DNA from 3 places in the Vibrio gazogenes genome. Region 2 is predicted to be linked to each of the others. Evidence: predicted binding sites of a transcription regulator. Region 2 holds the regulator's gene; each other region holds the start of a gene.
What was found. The regulator PurR, encoded in region 2, represses purine synthesis genes. The targets are predictions, from matches to a motif close to TNANGNAAACGTTTNCNTNA.

Region 1 (10,758 bases), 1.6 Mb from region 2:
TCTTTTCCTAATATCAGACTTTTCTTATATCAGAACATTGCTTCTAACGTGACGTCAGAGTAATCAGAATAACCGCGTAGCATGATTGAGTAAGTGCCCGCAGCTGCGCGATCAAACGAGCATGACTCGTTATTACCCGATTTGTAAGGACGACAATCATAAGAGCGGGTTCCCGCTTTCTCACCATACTTCACATAAAGATCGGCATCACCCCGGCCACCCGACATCGAGATCTTAAAGGAACGAGATTCGGGTAGTTCGAATGTATACCAGCTTTGACCTGATGCTTGACCACTTAATCCGGTCAGTGGTTTGCCGACCTTCAATACCGGATCCTGTTGATCTACCACCATTGAGTTTGCCATTTCGACGATATAGGCGAGGCCGAGCCGGGCAAATTTTTGTGCGTGTTTTCCTTCACGGTCAGAATTGGAGAGCGTATCCCGTGAGGTATGGATATGTGGATTATATTCGGAGAATTTTGCTTCAAAAGGCATTGATGCCGGGTATCCGGCCCCATGCCAAGAAGCGTGATCCGAGCAACCATAACCACATCGGTCAAAGCCGTATTTTAGATTGGGGAGGTACTCGTCCAGCAGTTTTGCCAAGAATGAATTCAGATTACTGTCGGTATAATCAGTCATGAAGACAATATCTTCAGCAGAACCGGGATAGTTTGTCATGTCCAACTGAAGGGCGGAAAGTACGTTTTTGCCCTCATTCTTATATTGGCTGGCGATATCTTGAGAGCCGCGTAACCCGACTTCTTCTGCCGCATAAGCCATGAAAGCAATCGTCCGTTTCGGTTTAAAGTTGTTTTCTGCCAGTACCCTGATAATTTCTGTCACACTCGCGATGCCCGATGCATCATCATCCGCCCCGGGGGCTACACTCTGATCGTTGGTTCTTGAACCGATCGTGGAATCCAAGTGACCGCCAATGACGACAATCTCGTCGGGTTTTTCGGTGCCTCGAATCGTGAGAATGACGGACTTCTGTTGATAGCCGGAGTGGCTGACCTGTTGAACGGAAGCATTGCGCCATGAAGCGGATAAACCTCGCCATTCATTGGCAATCCAGTTTGAAGCCTGTGTGCCGCTGAGGGTCGTATAGAAGCGATTCGTGAAGTCCGATAAGCTGGTGATTGTATCGGTAATTTGATTCGCGCTGATCAATGGAATCAACGGTTTGACAATATCTTGCTGGCCAATGCCAACCGCAGCAAATGAACTGCTGGTTAATGGCACTCGGCTCGCTTCAACCGCACTTTGCTTGGAATCATGAACAATATAACCACCGCAGCGGTGATGTTCTTCATGCATGTTGTGCGATAGTTCGGCCAGATCCTGTGGATCAACCTGTCCAACCCAGACAAGCGGATTATCGACCACAGACTGACTCTGAATCGGTTGAGTGACAGATTCCAGCAACGTGCCTTTTGCATCAGCACCTATCGATATCCAGACTTTGTTGGCATCAGTCTGCGCGTCTTCTGCCGCGAGCAGTGATGTACTGAACAGTGTCAGTATGACCGCCAGACTGGTCTTGGTGTATTTCATTGTTCTGATCTCCCTATCGTAGGTTCTTGATCTAAGTGGTAAAAGGCATTAAAGGCCTGCGTTACTAAATTAACAAACTCAAGCAAGATAAGGGAATGAATCAATGCAAATTAATTCATAATCAGAATGTAAACAGCAGTGAGCATAAGAATGTTAATAAATATTTATATTATTTATATTTATGTAAATATTTTTGGGTGTGAATACGCGAGAACTGTTGTATATTTTGTTGCCATCGATCTTGCTGCAAAAGTAGAGCCGTAATTTTTTAGACTACTTTGCATTCAATATTGCCCTTTACTATCGTTGATTCGCATAAGAAAAAAACTATACCCTGATGTGAATCAACAAAGAGTAATGACAAAGTTGCAATACTCATTCACAATAAGAACACTTAATCTTCAGTGCAAAAAAAGATCGGGTAACATTGCAAAAAAAGTGACATGATGTGCTGAGAAAATCGGTTTGTTTTGACAGCAACAACCGGATACAACTATCTATTAGAATGACATTCCCAATATTTTAGAGGGTGAGCATGATTAAAAAGATCGGGATATTAACAAGTGGCGGTGATGCTCCAGGGATGAACGCTGCGATTCGCGGCGTTGTACGCACTGCATTAGGCGCTGGTTTAGAGGTTTTCGGCATCTATGATGGTTATCTGGGGCTTTATGAAGACCGGATTGCCCAGTTAGATCGTTCGAGTGTTTCTGACGTGATTAACCGGGGTGGGACATTTCTGGGGTCGGCACGTTTCCCTGAATTTAAAGAGGTTCACGTTCGTGAAAAAGCGATTGAGAATCTGAAGAAGCATGGTATCGAAGCACTGGTTGTGATCGGTGGTGATGGTTCTTATATGGGCGCGAAGAAGCTGACAGAGATGGGATATCCATGTATCGGTCTGCCGGGCACCATTGATAATGATATTGCCGGCACCGATTATACCATCGGTTATCTGACGGCTTTAAATACCGTGATTGATGCGATCGACCGCTTGCGCGATACATCATCATCTCACCAACGGATTTCTATTGTTGAAATTATGGGACGCCATTGTGGTGATTTAACACTGATGTCAGCCATTGCTGGTGGATGTGAGTACATCATTACTCCGGAGACGGGATTGGATATGGATGAGCTGATCTCTAATCTGAAAGACGGTATCGCGAAAGGGAAGAAGCATGCCATTATTGCTTTGACTGAGCTGATGATGGATGCCAATGTTCTGGCGAAGAAGATTGAAGAAGCGACAAAACGTGAAACGCGAGCAACTGTGCTTGGTCATATTCAGCGTGGCGGCCGCCCAACAGCATTTGATCGGGTTTTAGCGTCTCGGATGGGGAACTATGCAGTTCACCTTCTGTTGGAAGGTTATGGTGGCCGTTGTGTCGGTATTCAGAAAGAAGATCTGGTTCACCACGACATCATCGATGCGATCGAGAACTTGAAGCGTCCTGTCCGCCAAGATCTATACAAAGTTGCTGAAGAACTGTTTTAAGGTTTTTTCGTAGCACATATTAATAAAGACCGCTGTGAGCGGTCTTTTTTTGTCTCGGATATTAAGTAAGGTTCTTTCGGGTTACGGACGGCTTTGCTGACTAGTTCCTTCCAATGCGCAACATCGAGAGGGCACCGCTTGTATCAAACGATCCAGATCCGTTCTTCCGGATCTTTTCTGTTCAGGTAATGCGTGGATTGAATCCGACGGATCGTCCGGCACTTACCGCGAATGAGCAGGGTTTCGGTGACGGCAATATTACCTTGACGAGTGACGCCATCCAGCAAGTCACCTTTCGTGATTCCCGTTGCTGAGAAAATGACATTATCACTGCGGACCATATCTTCCATCTTCAACACTTTACCGGCTTCAACGCCCATTGTCTGACAACGTTCGATCTCTTGTTGGCCGATTTGTCGGTTCTCATCGGTATCCCCTTTTACTTCGTGACGAGGCAGAAGGCGGCCATGCATATCACCGTCTAAGGCACGAATCACGGCAGCAGAGACCACACCTTCCGGTGCGCCACCGATACAATACATCACATCTACTTCACTATTGGGCATACAGGTTAAAATCGAAGCCGCCACGTCACCATCGGGAACGGCAAAAACACGGACGCCCCACTGTTGCATCTCGGCAATAATTTGCTCGTGACGAGGTTTCGCCAGTGTAATCACGACTAGATTATCCAGTGATTTACCTAATGCCTGCGCGATATGTTCGAGATTTTGTTTGAGCGGTTGATTGAGATCGATACATCCTTTGGCGCCCGGGCCGACAACCAGTTTTTCCATATACATATCGGGCGCTTTCAAAAAGCTACCTTTTTCCGCAGCGGCCAATACAGAGAGCGCATTTGATTGCCCCATGGCTGTCATCCGAGTGCCTTCTATCGGATCAACAGCGATATCCACTTCATCACCGCCCAAACCAACTTTCTCACCAATATAGAGCATCGGGGCATCATCAATTTCCCCTTCGCCAATCACAATTTCTCCCGTGATTTCTGTTTTGTTCAACAGACTCCGCATGACTTCGACGGCAGCACCATCCGCTGCATTTTTATCACCGCGCCCAAGCCATTTATATCCGGCTAAAGCTGCACCTTCGGTCACTCGGGAAAAGGCCATTGCTAAATCACGTTTCATGTGAACTCCATCTGACGGAAAACTGAAAAATTTGCGTCGAATTTTAGCATATCCCGACGAAAACGTTTGCTGAAATGCTTGTGGATTATTGCACTTGATCAAACCGACATCAGATCTTCAACTGTATTTCAGTACTCAAGCAGGATTGAACCCGCTATGAAGAACAACAAAAGTAAGAATTGTGTCAATTCACGTTGGTTTTTTAATCGAATGGTGAAAATATTCAATATAGAGCGTGTTTCTCCAGCCATGGCTGAGTAGAATGAACAACTAAGTACAATCATCATTGCAAGCGCAGAATCGTAAAGGATATAAGCATGTCTTTTGAAGTGTTAGAGAAATTAGAAGCCAAAATTCAAACTGCCGTTGATACAATCACACTCCTTCAAATGGAAGTTGAAGAATTAAAAGAAGAAAAACAGAAATTGATTGAAGAAGCGACTCAGATGAAAACAAGTCGTGATGAACTGGAACAGCGCGTACAGGACATGCAGCAAGAGCAAACGGCATGGCAGGAACGCATTCGCAATTTGCTTGGTAAGATGGAAGATATGGAGTAAGGCTCAAGGCTTTCTATATCAAAGCGATCTGGTTCAAGCTTTCTATCTCACCAACGTGATATTAAAAAATGCCGACGGAAATGTCGGCATTTTTCATGGGAGAGTCGAAATACGATTTATGCTTGTGGGCGGATACCCAGTGTATGGCACAGTGCATAGGTCATCTCTGCCCGATTCAACGTATAAAAATGGAAGTCTTTCACCCCTTCACGACAGAGTATCCGGATCATGTCAATGGCTTGGCTTGCACCGACAAGCTGGCGTGTCACCGGATCATCGTCTAATCCATCGAATTGTTTACTCATCCATCCCGGTACTTTGACATGGTTCTGCGCTGCAAAGCGATATGCCTGATTAAAGTTGGATACCGGGAGAATGCCCGGTACGATTTCGACATCGATACCGGCGCTGACACAACGGTCCCGGAATCGCAGATAACATTCAACATCGAAGAAAAACTGGGTGATGGCACGGTTCGCCCCCGCGTCTGCTTTACGTTTGAGATTCAGTAAGTCAGCCTGAGCACTTTTGGCTTCAGGGTGGACTTCAGGAAAGGCTGCGACAGAAATATCAAAGTCATGACGGGATTTGAGTAAGGTCACCAGATCAGAAGCATACATCTCCGGTTTACCGCCACCCGGAGGAATATCACCCCGGAGTGCAACAATGTTCTTGATGCCGTTGTTCCAGTAGTCATCGGCAATCTGGCTCAACTCTTCGCGACTGGCATCAATACAAGTTAGGTGAGGCGCTGTTACTAAACCGGTCTGGGATTTGATTTCTTTAATAATGGAATGGGTTCTGTCTCGCTCTCCGGAGTTCGCTCCGTAGGTAACAGAGACGAATTTGGGCTGTAAGGTTTTTAAGCGATGAACGGAGTTCCAGAGTGTTTCTTCCATTTGCGGTGTACTGGGTGGGAAAAACTCAAAAGAGACGTTAAGGTCTCCGGATAATTCACTAATGTTCTGATTCAGTGCATCAATATGTCCAGCATATGAGTATCCCATCTTCTCTCTCCCGTGATGATGGCTAATCGGATAGCAATCGACGTTTGGACGTCTATATGTCTAGATATTCTATTGAATTGTTTTTGATGTCAACAATATAATTATGAATATTATTCATGTTTGCATGAAGGCTTTTCACATCTCTTTGTTTCTAAACCAGCTAATTTAGTTTAGAAACAAATCAGGAGCCTTTCGGCTCCTGAACGATTAAATATGTGATCGAGAATGGATTTGTTATAACAAGCTGGAAAGTAGATTAATATCTGACTGAATCGCACCCGCAGTGACGTCTCGTCCGGCACCGGGGCCGCGAATCACTAACGGATTGTCTTTATACCATTTACTTTCGATGGCAAAGATATTATCGCATGGTAGTAGATTGGCCAATGGATGCTCCCGATGTAAGGCTTCCACACCGACGGAGGCTTTGCCTGATTTCTCCAAACGAGCGACATAACGCAGCACTTTATCTTCTCTCTGTGCTTTTGCCAGACGTTCAGCAAGCTGAATATCGAGTTGAGCGCTTTGGTCAAGAAAGTCATCCAGAGAGAGGCATTGTAATTCTTCCGGCACCAGTGATTCGACAGTGACTTGATTGGGTTCAATATCCAAACCGGATTCACGCGCAAGAATCACCAATTTTCTCATGACGTCAGACCCATCTAAATCATTTCTCGGATCGGGTTCGGTTAAGCCTTGTTGCCAAGCCAGATCAACCAATTCACTAAATGGAACCGTCCCGTCATATTGTTGGAATAGCCAAGACAGTGTTCCTGAGAAAATCCCGGACAGGGCAACGATCTCATCACCGCTTTCCCGCAGATCTCTCACCGTATGGTTAATCGGCAGACCGGCTCCGACCGTTGCATTGTAAAACCAGTGACGACTGATCTTTGCAAAGGAGTCTTTGACTTGATAGTAGTATTCGCTACTTGAAGAGCCCGCGACTTTGTTTGCAGAAATAAGGTGCATCCCTTGTTCTGCAATCTGAATATATTGTCCAGCGAGTTCGGCACTGGCAGTCACATCCAGCACGATGACATCATCATAGCCGCGGATCTGTCCGAGTTTGAGCAGCCATCCTTGACCATCATTGGGGATGGATTCTTCAAGAAAATGCTGTTCGACCTGCTTTGGGTCGATCCCTTGTTCATCAAACCAGTAGGTCTGACTATCGATGATCGCAACCAGTTCAAAATTCATTCCCCGGCGCTTTTCCAGCTCGGTTTTCTGCTCCGCAAAGAGCTTGAGCCAACTTGAGCCAATATTACCTTTGCCGCAAAGTGCAAGCGCCACGCGTTTTTGAGCCTGAAAAAGGTGAGTATGTAGTTGATTGACCAAAGTATCTATGGATGTCTGACGCAGTATCGCAACCAGACTCAGTTCTGATTCACAGAGGAATTCAATCGGAGCTTGTTTGAGCTGCTGATAAAAACCGAAACAGTGGTTAGCATTTTTGGTCACGCCGGCACCGACGGCTGCAACCAGTGAATAGCCTTCTTTGAGGCGAATTTCCGCTTCAATCGCGGCATCTTGTAAATAAGATAACGCACCAGCAGCAATTTCAGCCGTGTAAGCAAGCTGGATGCGATACTGGTCTTCTTGTTTATCATAAGCAAGCGGTGTGAGCTGGGCTCGCTTGAGTTGCTCGATCACCTGTTTGTACAGACGCTGAAAATCGTGTCCACGTGAGAAGCTAAGCTCAATCAGCAGGACTTCATCCAGAGATGTGATGATTTTGGCACCCCGTCCCGAAGCCAGTACCCGTTCGATATGAGTTGAGCCGGCTTCTGGGTCATAGCTACACCGAAGATGTAGGTCAATCGCACTTTGCGCCACGGGCTGTAATGTCCGACTGTGTAAGACCGGTGCGGCGAGACGGGCCAGTTCGCTGGCTTCATCCAGACGGAGCAGCGGCAGCAGGCAGGCATCAGTGACGAGTCTCGGGTCAGCACTGTATACACCGGCGACATCACTCCAAATAGTTACCCGCTCGACTTCTGCCAGTGCACCAATAATGGTTGCTGAGTAATCGGAGCCATTGCGGCCCAGTAGAACGGTCTCTCCGGATTCGTCCTGAGCGATGAAGCCCGTGATCACGATCCGTTGATGGCCGTGTTGAGCCAGAATTTCCTTCAGTAGCGGATAAGACTGAGCACGGTCGATTTCCGGTAGGGTCTCTCGGTGAGCGCGTAAAAATGCTCTGGCATCTTGTGCTATCGCCATTAATCCTTGTTGATTGAGTAACGCAGCCATTAAGCGGGATGACCAAATCTCACCATGAGCCAATACGAACGCCTGCTGGGCGGCACTCAGTGGTGCGCGGAGTTCAGCGAGGGTTATACACTCATCATTCATTCGGTTCGTCAGTGCTTGAGCGGCTTCTCCTTCGAGCAAGTCTGCAATCAACTGGCGTTGAAACTGTTGAATCTGACCCAAAATTTCTTGGGCCTGTTGTGGTTCTACGGTTAAATTTTCAATAAAAGCAATGAGTTGATTGGTTGTTTTGCCCGCTGCAGAAACCACAACTAGATCGTGACTTTGCGAATACTCTTTGAGAATTTGAGCAACGCGGCGATAACATGCCGGATCAGCCAGACTACTTCCTCCGAATTTATGGAGGTGGCGTACGGTGGTCATCAACAATTCTCCTTTACCCAATTCAGGGATTGATCCAGATCGGCAATCAAGTCATCGGCATCTTCTAAGCCGACCGATAGCCGTAATAGTTGTAGCGAAATACCGGCTTTGTTGAGTGCTTCCTCACCCATCGCACGATGGGTCATTGTTGCCGGGTGACAAATTAAACTTTCGACACCACCGAGTGATTCAGCTAATGAAAACAGATTGAGCCGGCTCACAAATTGTTGTAGCGCTTCATGGCTTCCCGCAAATTCAAAGCTGAGCATCGAACCAAATCCGCTTTGTTGCTTCTTCGCAATGTCGTGACCGGGATGGGTCGGTAAACTCGGATGATAAATGGTTCCAATCAGCGCTTGAGACTGCAAGTAAGCGAGAATTTTCAGTGAATTTTCTTCATGACTACGCATTCTTGCGCCCAAGGTGCGTAACCCTCTAAGTGTCATATAACTATCGAATGGGGTACCGGAGGCGCCGATACAGTTTGCCCACCAGGAAAGCTGTTCCGCGTGTGCTTCAGTTTTACTGATGATCACGCCGCCAATCACATCTGAGTGGCCATTGATATACTTTGTCGTCGAATGGATCACAAAGTCAGCACCCAGCGACAAAGGTTGTTGGTAGACTGGGGTCAGGAAGGTATTATCAACAGCGACTAAAGCGCCGATTTGTTTTGCCTGCTGACAGATTTTTTTGATATCAACGATCCGAACGAGCGGGTTGGATGGTGTTTCCAGCAAAATAAGTTTCGGTTTCTGGGCGAGAGCTTCCGTGAGCGCTGCATCGTCGCATTGATCAACGAATAACACCCGGAAGTCACCTTTATTGGCGCGGGAATTGAATAAACGATACGTGCCGCCATAACAGTCATTCGGTGCGACGATGAGATCATCGGGGCCGATGAAGGCAGAAACCCATAGATTAAGCGCTGATGTACCACAGTTGGTAATCACGGCGCCCTGTCCACCTTCCAGTTCGTAAAGTGCTTGTTCCAGCAGTCCGCGGTTCGGATTACCGGAACGGGTATAATCGTACTGAGGGACTTCACCGAATGCCGGAAATCCATAATTCGTTGAGAGATAAATCGGTGGAACGACTGCATGATATTGCGTGTCTGACTCAATACCCGTTCGAACGGCGATGGTTGCAGGTTTATGAGTGCTCATATGTAATTCCTTCCTACTTGATGGCAGATGTCGTTCATAACTGTCGATCTCAATCGACACGGATTGGACATGGCTGCTCACTTTACTGATTTTCTAATGGGACGTCAATACTTCTAGACGTCTATATGTCTTTGCTTATAGCAGTAAATAAAGCTAAAATTAACACCTACTTTTTTTGATAATAATGACGAATTCCGGCAATGAGGGGAAGCAATGGCTGATTGGAATGGTGAATACATAAGTCCTTATGCTGAACATGGTAAGAAAAACGAGCAGGTCAAGAAAATTACGGTTTCTATCCCATTGAAAGTTCTCAAAGTATTGACTGATGAGCGGACAAGACGCCAGATCAATAACTTACGTCATGCCACAAATAGTGAGCTTTTGTGTGAGGCGTTTTTACATGCATATACTGGTCAGCCTTTGCCGACGGATGAAGATCTGCGTAAAGATCGCCCGGATGATATTCCCACAGAAGCAAAAGCAATCATGACCGAAATGGGCATTGAATTTGAATCTTATGATGACTAATTCACAGGAGTCTGGCTTCTCAGGCAGATAACGTATTTTTTGTCATGTTGGCTGATTTGGACGCATTGCTTTAACCTCAGAGAATATGAAATCAATTTCTTCAACAAGGGAAACAATACAGCAAGTTGGTTGTTTCCTTTGCAGATAAGGGACGTTTGATATGATCTATGTTCACTACCTTGAACAGTCTCGGGCATTACGTGTGGTCTGGTTGTTGGAAGCGCTCGAACTCGAATATGAAGTCGTTCATTATAGCCGAAATCCAAAGACTTGGGGGGCTCCGGAGTCTTTGAAAGCGGTTCATCCGTTAGGCAAGTCTCCGATGATTGTTGATGGTGAACAAACCATTGCCGAGTCAGGTGCTATTATCGAGTATCTAATCGATACCTATGACCATCAACGTCGTTTCCGGCCTGAATCAGGGCAGGCTTTACTGGATTATCGCTATTGGTTACATGCCGCTGAAGGTTCTTTCATGATGTGGCTGGTTATGCGGCTGATCTTTATCAAATCGAGAGAAAAACTCCCATTCTTGTTGCGTCCATTGATTGGTTCTTTTCTCAACAAGATGGATCAGATAGTGATTGAGCCTCGTGTGTCTACTTTCTTGCGTTATATTGATGATACGCTTGCGCAACGTTCATGG
Region 2 (10,758 bases):
CTCGACAAATAAAATCAAAGGTGAAAAAAAAGCAACCTATTGGCGAGATGTCGGAACCATCGATTCTTATTGGGCTGCCAACATGGACTTGTTGAGTAATGAGCCCTTATTTTCCCTATACAACCGGAGTTGGCCACTCCATACCTATTATCCACCGTTACCACCGGCAACATTTGTGGATGCCGATGATCGTCGCGTCAAGATCACGGATAGTCTGGTGTCGGTAGGTAGCTACATTCAAGGGGCGACGATCTTTAAATCAATTCTTGGCTATCGGAGTAATATTGCAGCTGGTTCTCATATCAGTGAATCTGTTATTTTAGGTGATGGAAAGATTGGTGCAGGTTGTACTATCAAACGGACGATTATTGATAAGTATGTTGAAATTGCTCCCGGCACCGTGATTGGTGAAGACTTAGAATTGGACAGGAAACGGTTCTATGTCTCTGAAGGAGGAATTGTTGTGATTGCAAAAGGAACGAAAGTTGGATTCTAACATGAAACAAATCGATGTATGGTTTACCGTTTCAGAAGTTGAAGGGATTATAAAAAGTGGTGGTTTAGCCGATGTCGCAAAAGCGCTTCCGACAGCTTTGAGTGGCATGGGACATCGTGTAAGAATTGTATTGCCGGGTTATCGTCTCGTACCGAACAGAACTGACACAGCCGTGATTCTGGAGACTGAATTGTCTCACTGGCCTCATACGGCTTATCAAGTTCGTAAGTTTGACCGAGACGGTGTTGAAATTTACTTGATTGACTGTGATAAATATTTTGATCGGCCGGAGTTGTATTCTGAACATAATCGAGCCTATGCCGATAATGGAGAACGGTTTGGATTCTTTTCTGCTGCGGCATTGGATGTTTTACCAAAATTGGGTATTCAGCCTGATATCATTCATGCCAATGATTGGCATACCGGATTCGTCCCTTTCTTATTAAAAACACGTTATGCCAATGATCCCTATTTTCAGCGGATGAAGAGTGTATTGACGATCCATAATGCTCTATTTAAAGGGGTATTTTCTTATGATGAATTAGAAATCATCCCTGAATTGCATTTAAGTGGTATGGGGGCCCTACAGTATGGGCACGGCTATGTGAGTGCACTGAGAGTTGGCATCGCGTATGCGGATAAGATTAATGCTGTCAGTCGTCACTATGCTGCTGAGTTACTGACACCACTTGGTGCCCACGGATTAGTCGATGATTTTGTCCGTCGCGAGAGAGATTTGTTCGGTATTATTAATGGTTGTGATTACTCGGAGTGGGATCCCCGAATTGACAGTTATATTCCACGAAATTACACCAATGAGCCCGACTCTTTACAAGAAGGGAAAGTAACCTGTAAACGTCAGCTACAAGAAGAATTGTTATTGCCAACCCGTGATGTCCCCGTGTTTGGAATGGTTTGTCGTTTGACCTATCAGAAAGGATTTCACTATTTGCTGCCGATTCTGGAACAGTTTCTGAGAAATGACGTGCAATTGGTGATTGTCGGGACAGGGGAGCCGGAGATAGCAAATCGCCTGCACCAAATATCTGCAACATCATCACAGAAATTTGCGTTTGTTGATGCTTACAGCAACCGTTTTGCTCATTTGGTTGAAGCTGCCTCTGATTTCTTTCTGATGCCCTCTGAGTTTGAAGCGTGTGGATTAAACCAGATTTATAGCATGGCTTATGGCACGTTGCCGATTGTCCGAGAGGTTGGTGGACTGAAAGATACTGTTTTTGATTATGACCACTTTCCCGATAAAGCGACAGGGTTCAGTTTTACTGAACCGACACCGGAAGCATTACTCATTTGTATGCAACGTGCATTACTGTTCTATTTGCAGCAGCCAGAGAAAAAGTTAGCGATACAACTGCGGGCGATGGAGCAAGATTTTCGTTGGGAAGAGTCTGCTCAGCAGTATGTCCAAATGTACGAAGCTGCATTGATGGGCTACTCGCATACGAATTGATTTTTATTCTATTGAGAAAATGATTGAGTAAAAAAAGCACCGTTAACGGTGCTTTTTTATTCCGGCTCGACGAGCAAACGGGAGTTGTATACTTCGGGAAATGTATACGATAGTAAAAAGCTTATTCAACAAATTAAATTTGCCGAGCTAGCTCGTCGCGTCTTGCCTGAGAAATCACAGACCAATGTTTTCCTTCAATCGCACCTTCTAATGCCCATAGGAGCTCTAGTGGTGGTTGTGTAGCGGGATGAGAGCTCAAAATCGCTTTATATGCGCTGAGAGAACCTTTTTGATGAAGCTCTTCAACTGAATTAATCCCTGCTTTACGTAGCATGCGTTCAGTTGCTAAGCGAAGGTTAGGCAGATCTTTCAAGCGTTTCGGTTTTGTCTCTACATGGGTCGTTTTTTCATTTTTTGCATTCAAATAGGCTTGTTTTGCAATATTGAAAATCGTGTCCGCATCATTCCAATAGTCTGCGGGCAGTGCAAAATATTTAGTCACAACAGGAAACCCACGTTTTGTATACACATAAGGTTCAAAACCTTTTGCTTTAAATGTTTCCAGTGAGTGACTGTCCGCCCGTATATGTAGTTTGTTTTGAACGACAAGTGCAAACATGATGTCGTTGACGAAAATACCAAACCCGCCGAACATTGAGCGTGATTTGACACGGCCTAGTTGTTCAAAAAGCCGCATTGAATCTCTAAGAATTGGTTTATCCATGCTTTTACGTCTCGGTGTATTTTTAAATGAATACGCCACCAAAGTCAGGTCCGAGAATGTAGCAAAAGAATGCAGAAGATATGTTAACAGAACGTCAAATGATTGACGAACATGAAATGCATTTTTGCCATCGGTAACCCCGCTACCTATCATTTTCATGGTTTAGGCCGGAGGCTTTGCGTCCCATCTTTTCAGATGGTTTGCCCTGTGCGTGACACTTTTCCAGTACGGAATTATGAAGTAAGTATGCTAATAACCACTCCACAATGTGTGATTCTAGTCCAATTAATAAAGGTTATCAATAGAAAGAAAGTGGTTGGAGGAATGACCACCCTCCAACGAAATGTAAAATTAATGTTATTTTTTATTTAAATCTTTTACGGTATTGCGTTCCACAATTTCAGGATGCATTTCAAACGTGCGGCGCTCATGCTCTTTACTTTTGATCCGTTCCAATAAGATTTCAAAAGCGTTTTTCCCGACCCGACGTTTCGGTTGGTGAATCGTTGTCAGTGGCGGAGAAAAATATTCAGAGATCTCAATATTGTCGTAACCGATCACCGAGATATCCTCAGGAATCTTGATGCCTCTTTGTTGTAAGCGACTTATGAGTCCTAAAGCCATCGTGTCATTGAAGCAAAAAACAGCAGTGGGCTGTTCATCCATCGCAATAATTTTATCAGCAGCCAAAACTGCTGTATCACATTCGAAGTTACCTTCTAGTATCCAGTTTTCATTCGGGGTCAAACCAGCTTCTGCCATGGCTCTGTAAAACCCTTGAATCCGTTCCTGACAAGCCGCTTTTGATAAATGTCCACTCAGACAAGCAATATCGCGGTGACCTTTATCAATCAGATACTTAGTTGCAAGGTAGCCGCCTTCTTCTGAGTTATCGATGATTTTGTCGGCTTGTGAGCTTTCAGGCCCCCAGTCCATAATGACTTTGGGAATATCACTATAGGTTTCGAGCATTTCCAGAAGCTCGGCAGTCAGGTCAGAACACATGACTAACATGCCATCGACCCGTTTTTCAGCCAGCATCCGGATGTAGTCGCGTTGCTTTTCGTATAAGCCACCGGTATTACATAAGATGAGCGTGTAGCCTTGTCGGTAACAATAACTTTCAACACCATCGATGACTTCAGAGAAGAAGGGGTTGGTCGACTGAGTTACTAACATGCCGATTGTACGCGTTGAGTTACACTTCAAACTCCGAGCCACAGCACTTGGTGCATAGTTCAGAGTTTTCACGGCTTCCATGACTTTTTCTTGAGTCGTTTCTGCCACAAATCGAGTTTTGTTAATTACATGTGAAACAGTTGTTGTTGAAACTCCCGCCAAGCGGGCAACGTCTTTTATCGTAGCCATAGGTATTGTCCTGTCGCTTATGCTGAAGATCCAGCAATCCGGAGCAAATCACAATTGAATGTTTAGTTATGAAGATTTTATCTATTTGTATAATCGGATAACCCGCACAGAAATGACATTCCGAGGTTATTCTGCGATAAGGACAAAAACCGCTAAATTTAGCGGTTTTTGTCTAGGGGCTGTTGACCTTTCGTGATGGTTTTTGCAGCAATTTGTCGTGCATTTAGTCAAGGCAGGTCATGTGAAGTGTAGCGATCTACATGAACCATGACCTAACGCTGGATAAATGAGCGACAAATGCTGCCCAAAGGGTTCATCTGAACGTGTCTTGCTCTTTGTTACGGGTCATTTGCTTAGGATAGCTAAGCGGCATGCCCCGCGCCGCGATCAATACCCGTTCAGATTGAACAAAATTCAACCACGAAAGGTCAACAGCCCCTAGTATAGAATATGCTTTAACCGCGAATTTTAGACTGCCGATTCAGTAATAGCAATCAAAATGAAGCACTCGTTCCACTCAACGGCTGAATCCAGACCGTAAGTCTTGATTCACATGCAGAGATAACATCATGCTACCGCTCTTGTTTTAACGGTTTTTCGACGGTCGCTTCCTGATTAGCAACCCAGTTTTTCAAATAGCGCCAAAACCTTCCCAACGTTTCATACCAATATTTTTCTGTCTGCTCGAGATAAATCGCCTTAGGGGCATATTTTATCCACGGTTGCGCTATATTTTTATAGGACAGGTAGTTGGTCGGTGCCGGGATCGGAGTTAGTCCGGCTGATTGAAATTCATGCAACGCACGATCCATATGACTGGCAGAGGTGACGAGCACTAATTTTCGCGATCCGACAAAACTCGCGGCTAACTGGGCTTCTTCCCAAGTATCTCTGGCACTTTCCAGTAACACAATATCTGATTTTGCCACACCGAGTGATAAGGCTACTCTTGCCAGCATTCGGGCATGACTGAATCGAGTACCACCTGCATATCCGGAAAGAATTAGGCGAGACCCCGGATACATCCGCATGATTCGGATCCCTTCAGTAAGCCGCATCAGCGCTGAGCGACTGAGCTGAGATGTCGGTGGGAGTTGGTCATCGACGATATGACCACTGCCGAGAACCATAATGTAGTCAATGCTACCCTCAACGGGTAAAAAAGCTGAATACTTACGTTCCAATGGTGCGAGAAGGCGATCTGAAACGGGTTGAAATGATGCTAGAAACAGCAACGAGTAAGAGAACAGAACAATCAGGCAACCGGTTTTCCTTTTTGTTGAAAACATAATCATCATGAGGCCAATAAAACCGATGATGAGCAAGGCGGGAAGGGGCATCATTAATGCAGCTATGATTTTTTTAAGCTCAAACATATAAGAAATAGTCCGAAAAAACAGCAATTGAGATTAAAAACGAATAATCCTCTTTATTCCTGCCATTCCTATGACAGAATAGCAGCACGATTCGTTATCATAACTCAAGCTACTGTGACTGAAGATCGCAATTTCGACGATATTGCCCACAAATTTGCAAAAAATATATATGGCTCTGACAAAGGTATGATCCGACAGACCATCGTATGGGAAGATATTCAAACTATTTTAACATCATTTCCTCCGGAACAGCTGCCACTTTCGGTGCTGGATGCCGGTGGCGGGTTGGCACAGCTATCGCAACGGCTCGCGATGCAGGGACATCAGGTGACATTATGTGATCTTTCTTCTGAAATGTTGCAGTTGGCGCAAACCGATATTGAAAAAAATGGTCTGCTTGCGCAGTATCGCTTTGTCCATGCGGCAGTACAGGATATGCAACAATATCTCACTGATCCGGTTGACTTCTTGATGTTTCACGCCGTGATGGAGTGGCTAGCCGATCCGAAGGATGCGTTGGAAAAATTACTGGCTCAGGTTCGGAGCGGTGGCGTTGCGTCTATCATGTTTTACAATCATCACGGATTAGTTCTGAAAAATGTCATATGCGGGAATATCCCCCATGTATTAGAGGGTATGCCATATCGCAAACGATTTAAGTTGCAGCCGCAGCAAGGCCTGAATCCAGAGGTCGTCTATCAATGGATAGAAGCTTGTGGATTCAGTATTGAAGGCAAAAGTGGTATTCGCTCGTTCAGTGATTACATTGGTAATCGCCAGAATATGGGAGAATACACGGAAGAAGATTTACTGGCGCTTGAAAGGCAATTATGTCGGCAAGAGCCTTATTTATCTCTGGGTCGTTATATTCATGTATGGGCCAGAAAAAAGTAAAAATGATGGAAACAATGATAGACGAATTGGCGCAACAAGCCGAAGTACAACCAATCGATGAATTGGTTGGATGGGTCAGGCAGCATGACTTGTCTCTCAACCTGGATACCGAGCGGCTCGCATTTTTGATTGCGATAGCCGTATTGAGTCGGGATCGCTTTGATGACGAACTCGGTGAAGGGGAATTACATGATGCATTTGCGATCGTCACTCGGTTATTTGATGAGACCGGTGAAGCATCCGCTTTTCGGGCCAATAATGCGATCAATGAATTGGTTCACCAGCGGCTTATCCGGCGTTTTACCAGTGAAGTGACCGATGGTGCGAGTATCTATCGATTGTCGCCATTGGCAATAGGCATCACTGATTATTATCTGCGTCATCGTGAATTTTCTAAACTGAAGTTGTCGATTCAACTGTCGATTGTTGCGGATGAAATGGCAAAAGCCAGAGAAGCGGCTGAAAAAGGTGGCACGGAGTCTCACTGGCAAAAGAATGTTTATGGCATCTTGAAATATTCCGTGGGTGAGATTTTTGATCAGATCGATCTCAACCAGCGAGTGATGGATGAGCAGCAACAAGAGATCAAAGAACAGATTGCCCAGTTGTTGAATAAAGATTGGCGTGATGCCATTCAAAATTGTGAATCACTCTTGTCAGAGACGTCATCGACGTTGAAAGAGTTGCAGGATACGCTTCAGACTGCCGGTGATGAAATGCAGACGCAGATCCTTGATATTCAGGAATGTGTTTATGGTGAATCCGGACTGACGTTTATTGAAGAAACATTATTTCAGTTGCAGCTCAAACTCGATCGAATTATCAGTTGGGGTCAACAGGCTATTGATTTATGGATCGGTTACGACCGGCATGTGCATAAATTCATCCGGACCGCGATTGATATGGACCAAAACCGTGCGTTTAGTCAGCGCTTACGTCAGTCGATGAACGACTACTTTGAGGCCCCTTGGTTCCTCACTTTTGCCGATGCTGAGCGCTTCATGGATATGCGGGATGAAGCCTTGGTTCTCCGTGACGATGAAGTCACAGGACAAGTCCCCGAAGATGTTGAATACGAAGAGTTTCAACAGGTCAACGATGTGCTGGCAGAGCAGATCGGTGAGATGCTGACCGTGCATAAAGAGCAAGGTACACCGATTGATCTCGGCATCATTTTAAAGAATTACCTCACAGAACATCCAAAAACGCATCATTTTGATTTAGCCAGAATCGTGGTCGATCAGGCCGTCCGGTTAGGATATTCAGCGTCTGATTATCAGGCGATTCAACCGGATTGGCAGGCAATCAATGAATTTGGTGCAAAGGTACAAGCAAATGTCATCGACAGATATGAATGAATACATGCCAGAGAAACTGGTTAAAGCACTTTCCAATCCGTTATTTCCGGCACTGGATAGTTTATTACGTGCCGGCAGGCATGTTTCCGGTGAAGATATGGATAATCACACATTTTTGTCCGATTTTGAGCCTGAGCTGGCTCAATTTTATCAGCGTTATAATACTGAGTTGGTGCGTGCTCCCGAAGGTTTCTTCTATTTAAGACCGCGTTCCACATCATTGCTTAACCGGAGTGTGTTATCCGAACTCGATATGTTGGTCGGCAAGGTGCTTTGCTTTTTATATCTCAGTCCTGAAAGACTGGCCCATGAAGGGATTTTTACACATCAGGAATTGTATGAAGAGTTACTCACGCTGGTCGATGAGAAGAAGCTGATGCGGTTGGTGACTTTCCGGGCCGGCGGGTCGGATCTGGATCGGGAAAAGCTATTTGAAAAAGTCAGGACGTCCTTAAGAAAACTGCGCCGAATGGGCATGCTGGTCGTTCTGGGAGAAAGTGAAAAGTTTCGGATTACCGAGGCGGTCTTCCGTTTTGGTGCAGATGTCCGTGTCGGTGATGACATGCAAGCAGCACAATTGAGATTGATTCGTGACGGTGAAGCGGTCATTCCAGGCCAAGACGTTCATGAAGTGGCGGAAGATATCGATGAGGCGGCAGCAGAAACGACCTCATCAGAAGCATTAACAGGATTTGAAGGTGAAGCATGATTGAAAGAGGTAAGTATCAATCGCTGACCATGATCAACTGGAACGGTTTTTTTGCCCGTACATTTGATATCGATAATTTGGTCACCACGCTTTCCGGCGGGAATGGTGCGGGGAAATCAACCACAATGGCGGCCTTTATCACCGCACTGATCCCGGATCAAAGCCTGCTGCATTTTCGTAATACCACTGAAGCGGGTAGTTCTCAGTCTTCGAGAGACAAGGGATTACACGGTAAACTTCAACCCGGCACCTGTTATGCAGCGTTGGACGTGGTCAACTCGCGCAAGCAGAGAGTGTTGTTTGCCGTCAGGTTACAACAGGTTGCCGGTCGGGATAAAAAAGTCGATATTAAACCGTTTCTGGTGCAGGGAATCCCCAGCCATATCCGGCCCACTGATATTTTGATTGAAACACTCTCCGATCAACAGGCGCGGGTTAGGGCCGTCAGTGAAGTCAAAGATGCTGTTGCAGGTTTGGAAGGGACGCAGTTCAAAACATTTAGCTCAGTGGTGGATTATCACACCCAGATGTTTGAATTTGGCGTTATCCCGAAGAAAATGCGTTCGAGCAGTGATCGTTCCAAATTCTATCGTTTGATTGAAGCATCCTTGTATGGCGGGATTTCCAGTGCGATAACGCGCTCGTTGCGGGACTATTTATTACCGCAAAATGGTGGTGTGAAAAAAGCGTTTCAGGATATGGAAGCAGCTCTTCGGGAAAACCGGATGACGCTTGAAGCGATCAAAACCACCCAAGCGGATCGGGATTTGTTCAAACACCTGATTACTGAATCGACCAACTATGTTGCGTCTGATTACATGCGTCATGCGAATGAGCGCCGTAGTAAAGTTGAACAGGCCCTAACATTCCGCCAGACCTTGTTTGGAGCGCAGCAAACCTTAGTCACGCAAAGTGAGTTGCTCACACGTGTGAAAGAGGAACTGGATGAACTGACAGCGCATGAATCGGCATTGGAACAAGATCACCAAAGTGCATCTGATTATTTGCAATTGGTTCATAACGCTTTGCGTCAAAAGGAAAAAATTGAGCGTTACCGAGACGATTTGGAAGAGCTGAATGAACGGCTAGAAGAACAACTGATGGTGGTTGAGGAGGCTCAGGAACAGACGCATGAAGCAGAGTACAATGCCACGATTCTAGAAGATGAAGTCGATAGTCTGAAGTCGCAACTGGCTGATTATCAGCAGGCACTGGATGTTCAACAAACCAGAGCACTCCAGTATCAGCAAGCGGTTCAGGCACTCGAAAAAGCGAAAACAGCACTGGATGATGAAAGTCTGACGGCTGAAAATGCATCGCAGAAAATTCAGACGTTGAACCAGTCACAACACGAGATGACCGAGCGAGTTTTGCAACTGAAACATCGTTTGGATATGTCGGCTGCTGTCGCATCTCAGTTTGAGCAGGCATTTCAGTTAGTTCAATCCGTACTCGGTGATGTAACTCGCCAAACCGCCCATGAGCACGGTGTGTCACTGATTGAAAAATCGCGACAGTGCAACCAATTGATTGCTCAGGAAAACCAGTGGTACACCCGTCAAAGTGAAGTTTCTCGTCAGTTAGAGCGGCAGAACCATATCGTCGCACTGGCAGAGTCCTACCAACAGGAACATCGGGAAAGTCTTGAGGATGAATCCGCGATTGATGAAGCGCGTGAGAAGCATCAAGAAGTGCTGGATGTTGTCGAAGAAGAGTTGATCGCACTGCGGGAATCACGCAGTGATTTACGCCGTAATCAAGAAGATGTCCGAGCGCAAATTCAGCGATTAGAACAGATTGCACCACAATGGATTGTTGCGCGTAATGCGTTGGATGATTTGCGAGCACAGAGCGGCGAAGCGCTGGAAAATTCACAGGCCGTATTTTCTCATATGCAGCATACGCTGGAACGAGAAAAACAGCAGACATCAGAGAAAGAAAAATTAGCATTACAGCGTCACAATCTTGAACAAGACATTGAACGTCTGGCTTCTCCCGGAGGAGCCAATGATGCCCGGTTAAAATCGCTGGCCGACTCATTAGGCGGCATGTTGTTATCTGAAATTTATGATGATATTACGCTGGAAGACGCACCTTATTTTAGTGCGATGTACGGTCCTGCCAGACACGCTATCGTCGTTTCTGATTTGTCAGAAATTCAGGCGCGTTTAGCCGAGTTGGATGATTGTCCTGAAGATGTATACATCATTGAAGGGGATGTCGATGCTTTTGATGACAGTTCATTTGATGCCGATGAACTTGAAGGTGCAGTATGTGTTCGTCTGAATGACCGTCAGATTCGTTATTCCCGTTTCCCTGAGATTCCTTTATTTGGCCGGGCTGCAAGAGAGCAGCGATTGGA
Region 3 (10,758 bases), 430 kb from region 2:
GGCCAGTGGGGGAAACAGATAGTGAACTTGCATTCTGTTGGTTGTTAAAACGTTTGGAAGATCAATATCCGACCCCTCCGGACGATGCCATAGAAGTCTGTCGTTTTATTGCTTCACAGTGTGACCAGCTTCGGCAGCTGGGGGTTTTTAATATGCTGTTGACGGATGGTGAGCATGTGATGACTTACTGTACCAATCATCTCTATTCAATTACACGTCGGTCACCTTTTGGTAAGGCAACCTTGATTGATGAGGAAGTCGAAGTCAATTTTCAGGAAGAGACGACACCCAATGACATTGTTACGGTGATTGCAACTCAGCCACTGACACTGAATGAGCAGTGGCACCGAATGAAGCCCGGAGAGTACAATATTTTTCATCAAGGCGAGTTGATTGATACCAATCAGTATCAGTTAGCAGATGTTCCGTTTGCGGAAGACAAACCCGGCTCTCAGGCTCCGACGGAGCCACTCGACTAAAAGAACAGAGGCTTGCCTTGTTGCAAGCCTCTGGCATTCCTTTTGGCAGATCTTTTTATTTCAGCAAACCTTTTTGTGCAAAGGTCACTTTTGTTGCGTCATTCAGATCCAGCGTCAGAAGTTCTTCAGGATTCGCCCATTTAAATTCCTGAAATTCGTCGTTAATTGCAATACGACGATTGGCACTTTCACAGTCGAATATCAGATAAATCATATAGATTTCTTCTTGAGTTCCGTTCGGGTAAGTTTTGATCCGAGTGTCGTCTCTGAATTTCCAAGGAGAGATCCGCGTGAGTTCTAACTCAGGGCCCAGCTCTTCTCTGATTTCACGTCTTAATGCCTCTTCCATTGTTTCTCCCGGTTCCATACCTCCGCCGGGAAGCGCCCATTGACCGGGAAATACACCACGATCATTTGCCATTTTACAAAGTAAGTAATCCCCGTTGTTGGTGATCAAGGGGCAAACAATGGTTCGCTGTCGCATAAAGGCTCCTGTTTATTCTGAATTTTATTGATAATTACATTGGGGATCGGGGACTATATTCATGAGTTCATGGCATAAAGTCATATATGTTTGATGTCGTTCTCCGGATATATTCTTACTTATGCATAAAATATTGCAAATATATAATCCTTAATATGAGAGCGTTTCAATATAATAATAATATTAAAAGAGGTGTGGTGGATAGACGGACTGGCGTGAAGCATAAATTGAGGATGAGAGAAAAGTAAAAAGCGGCCCCATGGAGCCGCCTGTTCAACATTGAAAGCGCTGAGAACGTTGGTGATTAACGTGCTGAGTGGCCTTTATAGCCATAAATTCCCAGTGGCTCGCCATCAAGATAGGCTTTGCCGTCACGCATTTCAACACGCTCTTCAACAAACCATTGAGTGACCAGAGGGTAGATTTGGTGTTCTTGCTCCTGAATCTTACGGGTCAGAGATTCAATGGTATCATCATCATCGATTGGAACCCGGGCTTGTAGAATGACTGGGCCGCCATCAAGTTGCTCAGTGACGAAGTGAACACTGGTGCCATGTTCTTCATCTCCAGCGAGAATCGCTCTCTGATAAGTGTTCAGGCCGGGATACTTCGGCAATAGAGAAGGGTGAATGTTAATCATTTTTCCCATGTAATGACGAACAAATTCTGCACTCAGAATACGCATATAACCAGCCAAAATAATCAGGTCTGGTGCATATTCATCAATCTGTTCCATCAATGAACGGTCAAATGCATCACGCGTGTCAAAGGCTTTCGGATCGACAAAGATTGCCGCGGCATCTGCTTTTTTGGCTCTTTCCAGCGCATAAGCATCTGCTTTGTTTGAAAAAACAGCAGTCACCCTGCCATTGGGCATTTTAGAATCACAAGCATCAATGATTGCTTGTAAGTTGGTCCCGTTTCCCGAAACTAAAACGACAATACTTTTCATGAACTATTTAATCTCTACTTGCGGTTCGTTAGCTTGTGCTTCTGCAATATGCCCGATAATCCAAGCATTTTCTCCTTCTGATTGGAGAAGTTCGACCGCAGCCTGAGCTTGTGCTTCTGGTAGTGCGATAATCAAACCGACGCCGCAGTTGAAAGTCCGATACATTTCGTAAGTATCGACGTGACCTTTTTCTTGCAGCCATTTGAAAATCGCTGGCCATTCCCAACTGCTACCATCGATAACGGCTTTGGTACCTTGTGGTAGAACGCGAGGAATATTCTCCCAGAATCCACCACCCGTAATATGAGAAATGGCGTGAATATCGTGTTCAGCGACGAGTTTGAGTGCTGACTTGATATAAATTTTGGTCGGTTCGAGCAAATGTTCACCAACGGCTTTTCCGTCCAGCAATTCTGAGCTATCTGCATTTGATACTTCCAGAATTTTACGGATCAGTGAATAACCATTTGAGTGAGGGCCACTCGAGCCTACAGCAATTAAGCTGTTACCGGCGCCAACTTTGGAACCGTCGATAATGGCTTCTTTTTCGACGACACCGACACAGAATCCAGCGACATCATAGTCTTCACCTTCATACATGCCGGGCATTTCTGCGGTCTCTCCGCCGATCAGCGCACAACCAGCCTGAAGACAGCCTTCGGCAATCCCTGAAACAACGTCTGCTGCGGTATCAACATCAAGTTTTCCGGTGGCATAATAGTCAAGGAAAAACAGTGGTTCCGCACCTTGTACAATCAAATCGTTGACGCACATTGCGACTAAATCGATCCCGATGGTGTCGTGCTTTTTCATATCCAGTGCCAGACGTAATTTCGTGCCGACACCGTCCGTTCCTGAGACAAGCACTGGGTGCTTATATTTGGTTGGTAATTCACACAGGGCACCAAAACCACCGATACCACCCATTACTTCTGGGCGACGCGTTTTCTTTACTGCACCTTTAATTCGCTCTACAAGCGCGTTGCCTGCATCAATATCAACGCCTGCATCTTTATAGCTCAGAGATGTGTTCTTGCCACTCACGGGGTCATCCTCGTTCTTTGGTTGGATATGAAAACGGCGTTATTCTACAGGGGAAAAAAGTAAAAGGAAAACGTTTGCGCTGATTTTTTTATCTGGCGAGATTGGCTGAAAATTCTTGGTAGTCATGACTTCTCTATGTGCTAAATCATGATATTTCCTGATGTTAAGGATAAAATTAACGATAGAAAGTATGTATAATCGAAAAGTTTATTTGATTGAATGTCGGAGATGCAGATGAAAGTTGTCGAAGTTAAGCACCCGCTTGTCAAACACAAATTGGGTTTGATGAGAGAGGTTGATATTAGTACCAAGCGTTTTCGCGAGTTAGCCACTGAAGTCGGCAGCTTACTTACTTATGAAGCAACAGCAGATTTTGAAACCGAGAAAGTGACAATTGAAGGGTGGAATGGCCCGGTTGAAATTGACCGACTCAAAGGTAAGAAAGTGACGGTTGTTCCGATCCTTCGTGCGGGATTAGGCATGATGGATGGTGTGCTTGAGCATATACCGAGTGCCCGTATTAGCGTGGTGGGTATTTATCGGGATGAAGAAACACTTGAGCCCGTTCCCTATTTTAATAAAATTGCTTCAAATATCGAAGAGCGAATTGCTTTGGTGGTTGACCCCATGCTGGCAACTGGTGGTTCGATGATCGCGACGATTGATTTGCTAAAAGCGCAGGGATGTACTCAATTTAAAATCTTGGTTCTGGTGGCTGCACCTGAAGGGATTCGGGCTTTAGAAAAAGCGCATCCGGATGTTGAATTGTACACTGCTGCAATCGATGACCATCTGAATCAACAAGGCTATATTGTTCCCGGTCTTGGTGATGCGGGAGATAAAATCTTCGGTACCAAGTAAGTTGCATGCATCAGATAAAAAAACAGTCAGTCTTGTATAGTCTGGCTGTTTTTTTATTTTCGGTTTGTTTATCCAAAGTGCATGCGTGTATAGATAAATAAACGCTATTAGTTGTTACTTTTCCGGTTAGTGAGGCCGTTTTTTCTGGTGACGCTCACGATTTTCCAGTTTTTGTACCTGACTTTTACGCAAAAGAACATAAAGTGCACCACTCCCTCCGTGAAACCGCTGTGCACTGTGAATACACTGGACTTCTTCAATCTGAGGAAGCCAGTATGAAACATAGCTTTTCATCAGTGCCGGTGGGTTCGAATGTTCGCCTTTTCCGTGAATGATGAGGACGGTTCGAATATCCATTCGCATACACTGGCGTAAAAATTTCACAACCTCGTCACGGGCCTGTTCCAGTGTTTTTCGATGAAGATCTAAACGTGCTTGAATGGGATATTTGCCTAATCTGAGCTTCCGGTAAACACCGTCCTGAACCCCGCTTTTCTTAAATTCGATCAGATCATGAGGCTTGACTGGCGGTGCATGTTCCAGAGACAGGTAATCAGACTCATGCTGTTCTAGTTTCATCGCTGCTTCTTGCCGGGCAAGATGCGCCTCAGTAATCTGTAAATTTTTCTTCAGTTCGGCTGTATCGTGCTTCAGAGGTTTGACATCTTCCATCATTTGCTGAAATAACTCGAAATCTTTCTGAGACATGCGCATTCCTCCGAATTGTTGTCAATCACGTACCTTGAGGTCATTTTTGTATATATACCGAAGTGACTTTGAGATGCAAGACTCTCGCAACATTCGTTTACCAAAGGTGGGAGGATAAAAAATAGTGTTGCTGTTAAATTGGGGAAGCTTGAAGCATTGTGCTGAGTGATTATGGGGAAAATATATGGCAGACAGAAATAAAAAACCGGAGTGGAAAAGAGTCCGCTCCGGTGCATAGCTTATAACTGTTTTTTACAGGAGCTAAGCGATCTAGTGAGGAGATTTGTCATTCATGACTTTGTCGATAAGAAACTGCACACTGTGGCCAAACCGTGTTTACGCAGTGACAATTTGTTCGTTAAAACACTCGACCTGTAAAAAACATTCGATCTGTAAAAACAAGCTACCTGCCAAAGCAAAACCCTGATGTTCAGTTTTAAGCGATGTTTCCTCAAAGTTGCGAAGACGTACTAAACATAAAGTGAGTGAATCAATCAAGTGATGATCTGGATCAAGTGTATTGATGAAGTTACTTATTTGTTGAAATTCATGTGTCCATCGTCACATTTATAGTCAGAGATGGATGTCTTTTGAGCACTTGATTATTTTTTTTGAAAAATTAGCGAAAATGAGTTGCGTCTATAACAAGAATCCGTATTATAGCCCCCCGTTGAGGCGCTATTAACAGTCGCCCAACCAAGACTCGGTGAATAGCGCAGTTTGGTAGCGCATCTGGTTTGGGACCAGAGGGTCGGGGGTTCGAATCCCTCTTCACCGACCATATTAAGAAGCCTCAGCATATGCTGGGGCTTTTTTCGTTGTCAGCTCTAAACCACCGCCTTGGGCGGTGGTGATTGTTTATCGGCATTGATCCATCAGGTTCGTCCCTTTCTCAATGGTATTTTGCCGGGTGACGGTGAATCCTTGCTTGGTCAGCAATTGAATTAAATTTTCATGGCCGATTAAGTGTAAGGCACCCACAACGACGAGATATTTCGAAGGGTGTTCAGTCAATATCGGTGCGGTCGTTAGTTGCTTTAACCAGCGATGATTTCTTTTGACTTCAAGTTGCTCAGACATTTCTTGGGACATGTCATGATGATCAATCAACTGTTTTAATTGCTCTGGATCGCCCAGATGCCAGCCTGTCACCAAACATTCAGTTTCGTGCGAATCATCTCCCCAATCTTGCAGCGTGGTCGTTAGCAACGCTTTACCATTTTGCTTCATACCTGCCAGTAAATCGATTTGAGACTGGAGTGATTCGAGGCCAATAATCGGAATCGATGCAGATTCTGCTTTTTGAATCATATATTGATCAACACCGAGATCAGCACGGTACCCCAAGCGATTGATTGCCTGCATTTGTAAACCGATAGCCGTTTGCCATGGTGGCGATGTTTTCAGACGTTGCACATTGAGATTTAACTCTTCAGCGATACGATCTAATTTTTCCAGCTCCGAAGCAGAGAGCACTTGTTGTGAGGTCCACTTGACGGGTGGATATTGCAACTTGTTTGCCTGACGGATATCGGCTTCGACAATTAATCCATCACTGTCGCGAAGAAAGTCCATCACCGGTTTGGGTAACGGGTACATATCCGGGTGCCCGACATGAATCGAGCCCAACAGCATCAGTTGCGTCTGATTCTTACTGGCAAGCCAATATAATGGCTCGGCATTGGTATAGAAGCTGAGGATGATAGCGCCGACTGAAAGCAGACGGGTGAGTTGCATAAGTTAATTTCCTATCTTGTGGCATTCATCTGAACGCTAGCATAGATTGGGTCATGACTGATAGGCAACTGTTCATCACTCAAAATCATTGAGCCTTATGTTCTGACTCATGCAACTGATGCTGAGGCCGGAATAGCCGTAACCGATTGGCGTTTGTGACAACGGTAATCGACGATAAAGCCATCGCTGCTCCGGCAATGACGGGGCTGAGTAGAAAGCCAAACCATGGATACAATACGCCGGCTGCGATCGGAATGCCGAGGGTATTGTAAATAAAAGCCCCGAGCAGGTTCTGCCTGATATTTTTTACCGTTGCTTTTGAGAGCGAAATTGCATTAAGAATCGACAGAGGTGAGCTGTTGAGAAATGTCATCTGAGCACTTTCGATGGCCACATCACTGCCACTCCCCATGGCAATGCCGAGATCAGCTTGTGCTAGCGCTGGCGCATCATTAATGCCATCACCGACCATGGCGACTTTATGTCCCGCTTGCTGGTATTCAATAATGTGTGCTGCTTTTTGATCGGGAAGAACCTGAGCGATGACCTCTTGAATGCCTAACTGGTTGGCAATACCTTGGGCGACAGTATGGTGATCTCCGGTTAACATCACGGTTTTGATGCCCAACGTATTGAGTGTTTGAATAGCTTCTGCTGCATCGGCTTTAATCGGATCGGCTACAGCGATCACGCCTTGAATGTTTTGATCAATAGCAATCAGAATCGGTGTCCATGCCTGTTCAAGGACATGATCAAGTGTGGTTTGTATTTGGCTGAATGAGACCCCCAAAGAGGTCATGTAATGCACTGAACCGATATGAACAGCGTGACCGTTGTAAGACGCTTTAACCCCGCGTCCGCGCAGATTTTGAAAGGATGAAATCTGAGCTGCTGAGATTTGTTTTGAACGTGCGTATTCACACACCGCTTTGGCTAATGGGTGTTCTGATTGTTGCTCCAGTGCATAGGCGATGGATAACAACTCGTGTTGTTCCCGATGGCAGCTTTCAACCGATTGCACCTGTGGTCTGCCTTCCGTCAATGTACCGGTCTTGTCAAAGACAACCGTATCAATATGGCTGGTGGTTTGAAGCACCTCGGCATCACGGATTAGAATACCCATTTCAGCGGCCTTGCCGACACCAACCGTCACCGATAGCGGCGTCGCGAGTCCCAATGCACAGGGGCAGGCAATAATCAGCACTGTGGTCGCTACGACAAGCATATAGCTGACTTTGGGCTCGGGTCCGAACCAGAACCAGACCAATGCAGCCACGATAGCGATAGCGACGACGACAGGGACAAACACAGCAGAAATCTGATCGGCGAGTTTTGCAATGGGCGGTTTACTGCTTTGTGCTCTTCTGACCATCTGAATAATGCGGGAAAGCATGGTTTCACTGCCGACACCGGTTGCTTCAATCACCAGACTACCGTCATGATTGATGGTCCCTGCGGAGACGGTATCTCCGGAACGTTTCAGTGTGGGAATCGGTTCTCCGGTTAACATGGATTCATCCAGATAGGATTCTCCTTGCATCACAACCCCGTCAACAGGCAGTTTATCGCCGGGTTTAATTCTCAGATGCATCCCTTTCTCAATCTGTGCGACAGGAATACTCTGATCGTCACTCTCGGTGATAAGTGTTGCTTGTTGGGGCTGGAGCTGAATCAAAGCTTGTAGCGATTGTGTTGTTTTCGCTTTGGCTTTTGATTCAATGGCATGTCCCAAAGAAATAAGACCGATGATCATGGCACTGGCTTCGAAATAGACATGACGGGCTTGGATGGGAAACCAGTGTGGTGCGATGACCACTATGATTGAGTAAAGCCACGCAACGCCCGTTCCTAATGCGACCAGTGTATCCATGGTGGCTCTTTTGTGCCGAAGTGCCTGCCATGCACTTTGATAGAAACCTCGACCCGCAGTACACAGTAGCCCTAAACATAAGAGACCGACGATCCCCCAGCTCAACTGTTGTTGCTGTGTTTGGATCAGCATACTGCCACCGAAAACGCCCCATGCCATAATCGGAATCCCCAGTAATAGCCCCATGACAGCGTGACGGCGATGGTATTTGAGTATCGTCGTTAAATGGGCTTGCTGTTTTTCCTGTTGCTGTGCCGGGTCATCGATAATTTCAGCGTCGTATCCGGCAGCGCGTATCGCTGCAATTAGCTGTTGTTGATCCGGCTGTCGTGCGGAAAATGTTGCAGCACTTTGTTCTGATAAATTAATTTGGGCGTCTTCAATACCAGAGACGGATAACAGCGCTTTTTCTACGGAAGCGACGCAACTGGCACAAGTCATTCCTTTGACGAGTAAATTGGTCGTGACGTCCATTTGATGTGGTTGACGAGATGGTGGTGTCACTGATGTTGATTCTGTTGGTTTTTCTATATCTGTATCTGTTTCAGGGGTTTGGGGCGTAGGATTGCTGTTTGGGGATGATGCCTCTGTAAAGGCTTGATAGCCAAGTGATGCAACTTGATCGAGAATGTCCTGTTTCGGTAAAGTTGTGACCAGTGAGAGCGACTCTTTGGTCACATTCAAATCTTGAATCTGTTCACTTTTACTCAGAAGGTCGGTGAGTTTTTGAACACACTTGCCACAGTGTAAACCCTGTAATGTGTAATGTTGTTTTTTACCCACCTGATAGCCGAGAGATTCGATATTTTCGACGATTTCATCGATGGATGCATCGGTATCCATCTCAATGAGAGACGGGGAGAGATTGCAGATTTCGACATTCAAATTCGCTTTGAGCTGACGTTCTACTTTCCGAGCGCAGCCCATACAATGCAAGCCTGATAACGGTAGTTTTAAATGATACATGTTCGTCTCTTTCTCTATCCCATTTCGCATCAAAATAAACCTTGACGCAAGGGGAAGGTCAAGGCATTTCGCTATTTCTGGTTTTTTCTGCTGAGCGTGACGCGCTATCCACTGACATGACTGAAAATTCAGGACAAAGGGTCATTGTCGTGATTGATACTCAGGTGCTAGAATACTGGCCAAATTTTGGCTGATACATCTAGATCCGAAGTTGTTAAACTCGATCAGAATAAAGGTAAATCTCATGACGGTTAAAACGCGTTTTGCTCCAAGCCCTACAGGGTTTCTTCATGTCGGTGGTGCCCGTACGGCATTGTATTCTTGGCTCTATGCAAAACATCAGGGCGGTGAATTTGTATTAAGAATTGAAGATACCGATTTAGAGCGTTCAACGCAGGAAGCGGTCGATGCAATTCTGGAAGGCATGAGCTGGTTAGGATTGGATTGGGATGAAGGTCCTTATTATCAGACGAAACGTTTTGATCGTTATGATGAAGTGGTTGAACAGTTACTTGCAGCAGGAAACGCGTATAAGTGTTACGCCCCCAAAGCGCTGTTGGATGACGTTCGCGCAGAGCAGGAAGCCAACAAAGAGAATCCTCGCTATGACGCGAATCATCCGAAGATCAAAGCAGTGAATGATGCGGCAAAAGATGGCGATGCTTTTGTCGTGCGCTTCCGCAACCCGAAAGAGGGAAGTGTTGTTTTTGACGATCAAATTCGTGGACGGATCGAAATTCGTAATGATCAACTCGATGATTTAATCATCCGCCGGACGGACGGTTCTCCCACATATAATTTCTGTGTGGTTGTTGATGACTGGGATATGGGCATCACTCATGTTGTGCGGGGAGAAGATCATATCAACAACACCGCACGTCAAATCAATATCTATGAAGCGCTGGGCGCGACGGTACCAACGTTTGCTCATTGTGCCATGATCTTAGGGGATGATGGCGCCAAACTTTCGAAACGTCATGGCGCTGTTTCGGTGATGCAATATCGGGATGACGGCTACCTGCCTGAAGCATTAAATAACTATTTAGTACGGCTTGGTTGGTCTCATGGTGATCAGGAAATTTTCTCTCGTGATGAAATGATTGAGCACTTTAGTCTGAATGCGATTAGCAAATCAGCTTCTGCGTTTAATACTGATAAACTGTTATGGCTAAACCATCACTATATCAAAAACTCGGATCCAGAATACGTTGCCGGACATCTGCAATGGCATTTGGATCATCAGGGAATCAACCCGGAAAATGGCCCTGCGGTAACGGAAGTTATCCAACTGCTGGCTGATCGGGTACACACCTTGGTTGAACTGGCGCAGCAGGCGCGTTATTTCTATGAAGACTTTGATGCGTTTGATGAGGCTGCCGCGAAGAAACATCTGCGTCCGGTAGCAAAAGCGCCTCTCGCTCTGGCTTTGGAAAAAATAACAGCGCTGGAGACATGGACCACTGAGAGTTTGCATCAGGTCATTACTGATGTATGTGAGACGCTGGAGCTCGGTATGGGTAAAGTGGGAATGCCGTTACGTGTTGCAGTGACCGGCGGGGGGCAGTCTCCATCTGTCGATGCCACAATGCAGCTGATCGGTAAAGCGCGGGTGATGAAGCGGATCCAGATGGCACTTGAATTTATTGAGCAGCGTGAA

Region 1: a site for PurR is predicted at 4,263-4,282, ahead of glpX (class II fructose-bisphosphatase). Genes of this name have one in related genera too.
Region 3: a site for PurR is predicted at 3,022-3,041, ahead of purM (phosphoribosylformylglycinamidine cyclo-ligase). Genes of this name have one in related genera too.

Annotation. Positions count from the first base shown of each region.
Region 1 is NZ_CP092587.1:233,876-244,633, forward strand. Features, by position in the region: gene MKS89_RS01025 (M28 family metallopeptidase) at 30-1,559, opposite strand; gene pfkA (6-phosphofructokinase) at 2,095-3,057, shown strand; gene glpX (class II fructose-bisphosphatase) at 3,201-4,208, opposite strand; gene zapB (cell division protein ZapB) at 4,526-4,768, shown strand; gene metF (methylenetetrahydrofolate reductase) at 4,885-5,775, opposite strand; gene MKS89_RS01050 (bifunctional aspartate kinase/homoserine dehydrogenase II) at 6,010-8,415, opposite strand; gene MKS89_RS01055 (O-succinylhomoserine (thiol)-lyase) at 8,415-9,581, opposite strand; gene metJ (met regulon transcriptional regulator MetJ) at 9,795-10,112, shown strand; gene MKS89_RS01065 (glutathione S-transferase) at 10,273-10,758, shown strand, end outside.
Region 2 is NZ_CP092587.1:2,115,203-2,125,960, reverse strand. Features, by position in the region: gene glgC (glucose-1-phosphate adenylyltransferase) at 1-496, shown strand, start outside; gene glgA (glycogen synthase GlgA) at 498-1,967, shown strand; gene MKS89_RS09380 (TfoX/Sxy family DNA transformation protein) at 2,101-2,691, opposite strand; cyclic di-GMP riboswitch class I at 2,821-2,906, opposite strand; gene purR (HTH-type transcriptional repressor PurR) at 3,049-4,059, opposite strand; gene elyC (envelope biogenesis factor ElyC) at 4,632-5,462, opposite strand; gene cmoM (tRNA uridine 5-oxyacetic acid(34) methyltransferase CmoM) at 5,550-6,329, shown strand; gene mukF (chromosome partition protein MukF) at 6,344-7,687, shown strand; gene mukE (chromosome partition protein MukE) at 7,665-8,396, shown strand; gene mukB (chromosome partition protein MukB) at 8,393-10,758, shown strand, end outside.
Region 3 is NZ_CP092587.1:2,542,086-2,552,843, reverse strand. Features, by position in the region: gene MKS89_RS11400 (class II glutamine amidotransferase) at 1-479, shown strand, start outside; gene nudI (nucleoside triphosphatase NudI) at 535-963, opposite strand; gene purN (phosphoribosylglycinamide formyltransferase) at 1,268-1,915, opposite strand; gene purM (phosphoribosylformylglycinamidine cyclo-ligase) at 1,919-2,959, opposite strand; gene upp (uracil phosphoribosyltransferase) at 3,194-3,820, shown strand; gene smrA (DNA endonuclease SmrA) at 3,947-4,528, opposite strand; tRNA gene MKS89_RS11370 (tRNA-Pro) at 5,233-5,309, shown strand; gene MKS89_RS11365 (TraB/GumN family protein) at 5,387-6,265, opposite strand; gene MKS89_RS11360 (heavy metal translocating P-type ATPase) at 6,351-9,101, opposite strand; gene gltX (glutamate--tRNA ligase) at 9,346-10,758, shown strand, end outside.